2 linked regions of the Pontiella desulfatans genome follow. The protein of the gene in region 1 binds, or shares a complex with, the protein of each later gene. Links are inferred from orthologs where the notes say so. Each region holds a gene or a part of one and is shown in the gene's direction. Other genes may lie near its edges.

Region 1 (2,827 bases):
TTTCGTCGTAGATGCGCAGATAGATCGCATGCGCAGGCCAGTTGCGCTCCAGGTCGTTGTAGCACTGCGCCGTCCGCAGCATCACGTCCATGTCGTAGTCCTGGAAATTGGTAATGACCTGGTAATGTTTCTTGAGCCGATCGAAGAGCTGCTGCTGCTTGCGCTGCATTTCCTTGAAATCGGAAAGGGTTTGCGAGCCCCCGGCCACGAACGGCTTCATCTGGCCCTTCACGGTGCGCAGGCGGTTTTCATAGTGCTGCACCAGCTCCTTCTTGGTGAGCACCAGGCGATAGAGCAGGAGCGCCTTTTGGTACTCCCCCTTATTATAGTGCGAATCACCCGCCTCCAGCAGGGCCACGTTCAGGCCCACATCGTGGCGCGCCGCCTCGTCGCAATGCGGCAAAAACGTGAACAGGTTGCTGAAATCGTCGAGGCGCACATAGCAGGTCACCAGCATCACCGCCGCCCCCGCACGAACCGTTTCCTCCTTGGATATCCGGAAAAGGGAAATCAACGGACGCGTTGCGTCGGCCCATTTTTCCTGCTGGTAGCGCGCTTCCGCCAATAGCTGGGTCGCCGGAATCTTCAGGTCTTCGGCAAGCCGCGCATTCTGCAAAACAATCGCCGACTGCTCCTCCACCGTCGGCCACTGCTGGACCATGGTCAAGCACTGCGCCGCCATCACCCGGGCCGACTCCTGCTGCGGATCTTCGGGGAATTCATCGGAAAAGCGGACAAAGTTGCGTGCGCCGGAAACATATTCACCCAGCTTCATCTGGCAGTAGGCCAGCTGGTAGAGGGTGAAGGCCAGCGTCTGGCGCGCCTTCTTCTCCTCGTCGCCTTCCAGCCGAACCAGGACTTCCTCGAGAAACGGCAACGCATCCTCAAGCTGGTCGTTCTTCAGCAGTTCCTTCGAGGTTTCCAGCAAAACACTGGTCGATTCCGTACTCGGATCGAGTCTGGAAAGCTGGCTCTGGGTTACGCCCTTTCCACGGCTTTGCGCCGCCAAAAGCACCATTGCCATCAGCACAAGACCCCGAACTACCCCAACATGGCTTCTACACGCGTCCCACATAGGCTGGAAACATTACTTCAAGCGGACTCGATGCGGGAAGTTAAATCTGCTCAAAAAAACCAAAACAAGCCTTGCGTCACCGGGGCGCTTTGTATAAAAACCACGCTCCCAATTGAACACGAGGATTTTAGACATGAAAGCAAATATACATCCGAACTACGAAGAAGCAACCGTCCACTGCGCCTGCGGCAACGAGGTGAAAACCCGTTCCACCGTTAAACAGATGCATGTGAACACCTGCTCGAGCTGCCACCCGTTCTTCACGGGAAGCGCAAAACTGATCGACACGGAAGGCCGCGTAGACCGCTTCAAGAAGCGTTTCGCAGAAGGCACCTACTAGCTTTTTGCCTTTTGGAAAGCCGGACCCGCGCAAGCAGGTTCGGCCTTTTTGTGCCCGGATAAAATGGACGATTGGAATGCTGGATTACAGGAAAACTGAGCGATTGCCCACGGCCCTTCCCCAGCCCCCCATCCCACGAGCCACGCATTCAACCATTCAACACCCCAGGATCTTACCATGATCGACCACGCATACCTCGAACAGCTCCAATCCAAGCTCGGCGAACTCGAAACACGCATGTCTCGGCCCGAGGTTTCATCCGACCCCAAGAAGATGCAGGAGTGCATGCGCGACTACTCGCACCAAAAAATGCTGGCCGAATGCGCAAAAAACGTCCTGTCCCTTGTCGATGCCAAAGCCGAAGCCGAAGCCATCCTGACCGATGCCGACTCCGATGCCGAGTTGAAGGAAATGGCCGAAATGGAACTGGCCGAGATCGAGGAGACCCTCCCCAAGGCCGAGCGCGAGATGATGGTGTCGCTCATTCCGGCCGACCCCACCGACTCCCGCAACGTCATCATGGAAATCCGCGCCGGCACCGGCGGCGACGAAGCCGGCATCTTCTGCGGCGACCTCTACCGCATGTACACCCGCTATTTCGACCTGAAGGGATGGAGGCACAAGGTCCTCGACGTCTCCCCGTCGGAATCCGGCGGCTACAAGGAAGTCTCCTTCTCCGTTGAAGGCGAAGAGGTCTACAAAACCCTCAAGCACGAAGGCGGAACCCACCGCGTACAGCGCGTCCCCCAGACCGAAACCCAGGGCCGCGTCCACACCTCCGCCGCCACCGTCGCCGTGCTGGCCGAAGTGGAAGAGGTCGACATCGAAATCAAGAGCGAAGACCTGCGCATCGACACCTACCGCTCCTCCGGCGCCGGCGGCCAGCACGTCAACACCACCGACTCCGCCATCCGCATCACCCATATCCCGACCGGCACCGTCGTCCAATGCCAAGACGAACGCTCCCAGCACAAGAACAAGGCCGCCGCCATGAAAATGCTCCGTGCGCGCATCTACGACACCCAGCAGCGCGAAAACGCCGAAGCGCAGGCCTCCGAGCGAAAATCCATGGTCGGCTCCGGCGACCGCTCCGAAAAAATCCGCACCTATAACTATCCGCAGAACCGCCTCACCGACCACCGCATCAACCTCACGCTCTACAAGCTCGACCGCGTCATGGAAGGCGCCCTCGACGAAATCCTCACCGCCCTCTACGAGCACGACGTCGAAATACGCATCAAGCAGCAGATGGCCGGCTGACGCGACCCGCATCGGTAACCAGGTAGCAGGAGTCAGGTGCCACCCTCTGCGGAGGCCTCTCCGCTGTCCATTTCGGATGGGTGCGGGCGTTTCTTTCCCGTACACCCTGGGCGAGCACGGGACTATAGTGCTAATTCTTGGGATCATATTGA
Region 2 (2,851 bases), on another replicon or contig:
CCGTTAGAGAGAGAGTATAATGACTAATCAAAGAATCAGAATCCGGCTGAAGTCGTTCGATCATCGCATCCTCGACGTATCGGCCACGGAGATCGTCGAGACGGCTCGCCGCACCGGCGCCCGCGTTGCAGGCCCGATTCCGCTGCCGACCCGTATCGAGCGGTTCACGGTGAACAAGAGTCCGCACGTGAACAAGAAAGCCATGGAACAGTTCGAGATCCGCACCCACAAGCGTTTGCTCGACATCATCGATCCCACCATCAAGACGGTTGACGAGCTCAAGAAGCTCAACCTGCCGGCCGGTGTGGACATCACCATTAAAATCTAAGGAGGATTGCAATCATGAAAGGTTTGATTGGAAAGAAACTGGGAATGACCTCCGTCTACGATGAAAATGGCGTTGCCGTTCCCGTAACCGTTATCGAAGCGGGCCCCTGCGTGGTGACCCAGCTCAAGGACAGCGAGAAAGACGGCTACAAGGCCGTGCAGCTCGGCTATGGCGACCAGAAGGAGCAGCGCATGACCAAGCCTGCCCTCGGCCACCTCAAGAAAGCCGGCGAAGCCGTGAAGAGCGTACTGCGCGAATTCCGGATCGAAGATGCCGACGTGAACGTTGGCGACGAAGTTACCGCCGCCGCATTCGAAGGGGTCAACTATGTCGACATCGTTGCCACCGGCAAGGGTCGCGGCTACCAGGGCGTGGTCAAGCGCTACGGTTTCGGCGGCGGTCGTGCATCGCACGGCGGCGGCTGGGTTCGTCGTACCGGCTCGATCGGCATGTGCGAATTTCCGGCACGCGTCTTCAAGGGCAAGAAGATGCCCGGCCAGATGGGCGACAAGCGTGTCACCACCCAGAATCTCAAGATTATCCAGGTTCGTTCCGAGGAAAACCTGATTCTGGTCAAGGGATCGGTTCCGGGCGCCACCGGCGGTATCGTGACGATCAAAGAAGCCCTCAAAAAGAAATAGGCAGGGATTACCATGAGCAAAGTAGCTTTGAAAAATGTTAAGGGAGAAAGCGTCGGCGACTACGAAGTTGCGGACAACCTCCTCGTTCTCGACAAGGGCGACCAGGCCGTTCACGAAGCGGTTGTTGCCTACAACGCGCACCAGCGCGCCGGCACCGCCTCCACCCTGAACAAGGGCGAAGTCAACGGTAGCGGCAAGAAGCCCTGGAAGCAGAAGGGCCTCGGCCGCGCACGTGCCGGTTACAAGCAGTCCAACGTTTGGCGTGGCGGACATGCCGCGCACGGCCCGTTGCCGCGCAAGTATAAGAAGAAGCTTTCGAAGAAGGTGACCAAGCTGGCGTTCGCCCGCGCATTCAGCGCGAAGGTGGACCAGGGCGACATCACCGTGATCGACGAGCTGAGCATGGCTTCCCCGAAGACCAAGGACTTCGCCGTTGTGCTGAAGAACCTCGGCCTCGACCGCGGCGCGCTGTTCATCGTTGATGTAACCACCGACAACCTGCTGCTGGCCACACGCAACATCCAGCGCGTCGAAGTGGCCACCGCACAGTTGGTCAACACCTACCAAATCCTGCGCTACAAGAACGTGATCATCACGAAGGCAGGCATGGAAGCGCTCGAGAAGCGCCTCGGATAAGGAGCCTACGAAATGAAAAGTTCAGCCGATGTAATTAAACGTATTTTGTTGACCGAAAAGGGAACCATGCTCTCCGAGCTGCAGAACAAGTATTTGTTCACGGTTGCCATGGATGCCAACAAGGTGGAAATCAAACGAGCCGTCGAAGAGCTCTTCAATGTCCGTGTTATGGCCGTCAATACGATGCGCCGAAAAGGCAAGAAGAAGCGCCAGAGAACGGCTCATTTCGGAACAACCGCCGCCTCCAAGCGTGCAGTTGTTACATTGCATGCAGATGATAGCATTAACCTGATCTAAGGAGATCTTTGCAATGCCTTTGAAATCACACAAGCCGTATACACCGAGCCGCCGGCACATGGTGTTGTCGGACTTCGCCGATATCACCAAGAGCACTCCCGAGCGTTCGTTGGTCAAGGCGAAGAAAAGCAAGGCCGGCCGCAACAGCGCGGGACGTATTTCCGTGCGCCACCGCGGGGGCGGGCACAAGCGCCGCTACCGCGTGATCGACTTCAAGCGCGACAAGTTCGGCATTCCCGCCAAAGTTGCCGCGATCGAGTACGATCCCAACCGTTCCGCCCGCATCGCCCTGCTGCACTATGCAGATGGCGAGAAGCGCTACATCATTGCACCGGCGAAACTCGCCGTCGGCGCCACGCTGATGTCCGGTCCGGACGCCGAGCCGGCGCTGGGCAACGCGTTACCGCTGGGTAAGATCCCGGTCGGCATGGCCGTGCACAACATCGAGCTGATCGCCGGTCGCGGCGGGCAGCTGGTTCGTTCCGCGGGCACCTCGGCGCAACTGATGTCCTGCCACGACGAATGGGCCAACGTGAAGATGCCTTCCGGCGAAATCCGGATGATCCGCACTGGCTGCCTGGCCACCATCGGCCGCGTCGGCAACGTTGAGCACAACAACATTGTGATGGGCAAGGCCGGCCGCAAGCGCTGGCTGGGCATCCGCCCGACCGTGCGCGGTGTTGCGATGAACCCGGTTGACCACCCGATGGGCGGTGGTGAAGGCCGTACCTCCGGTGGCGGGCATCCGAAGTCCCCGTGGGGTCTGCTCGCGAAGGGCAAGCGTACTCGCGATAAGCATAAACAGACCAACAAGTATATTGTTGAACGGAGGAAGAAATAATGGCTCGTTCACTGAAAAAAGGTCCATACGTTGACCTCAAGCTGGTCAAGAAGGTTCGCAAGATGGAAGAGGGCGGTCGCAAGCAGCCCATTAAAACCTGGGCCCGCA

Evidence for each region.
Region 2: rpmE (region 1) and rplD share a complex: the UniProt entries of both Bacillus subtilis proteins name them as parts of the 50S ribosomal subunit. The link is inferred for Pontiella desulfatans from one-to-one orthologs.

What each region holds. Positions count from the first base shown.
Region 1 is NZ_CAAHFG010000002.1:1,099,128-1,101,954, reverse strand. The notes cover bases 59-2,811. They hold rpmE (50S ribosomal protein L31), read left to right. Parts: upstream 59-1,208; coding sequence 1,209-1,415; downstream 1,416-2,811. Other genes in these bases: prfA (peptide chain release factor 1), read left to right, coding at 1,593-2,675; E9954_RS20035 (tetratricopeptide repeat protein), read right to left, coding at 59-1,024. Outside these bases: more of E9954_RS20035, read right to left, coding at 1-58. UniProt on the Bacillus subtilis protein: Binds the 23S rRNA. While neither of the L31 paralogs is essential, this protein seems to function as the main L31 protein.
Region 2 is NZ_CAAHFG010000003.1:96,137-98,987, forward strand. The notes cover bases 17-2,793. They hold rplD (50S ribosomal protein L4), read left to right. Parts: upstream 17-981; coding sequence 982-1,605; downstream 1,606-2,793. Other genes in these bases: rpsJ (30S ribosomal protein S10), read left to right, coding at 20-328; rplC (50S ribosomal protein L3), read left to right, coding at 343-969; rplW (50S ribosomal protein L23), read left to right, coding at 1,618-1,902; rplB (50S ribosomal protein L2), read left to right, coding at 1,916-2,743; rpsS (30S ribosomal protein S19), read left to right, coding at 2,743-2,793. Outside these bases: fusA (elongation factor G), read left to right, coding at 1-7; more of rpsS, read left to right, coding at 2,794-2,851. UniProt on the Bacillus subtilis protein: One of the primary rRNA binding proteins, this protein initially binds near the 5'-end of the 23S rRNA. It is important during the early stages of 50S assembly.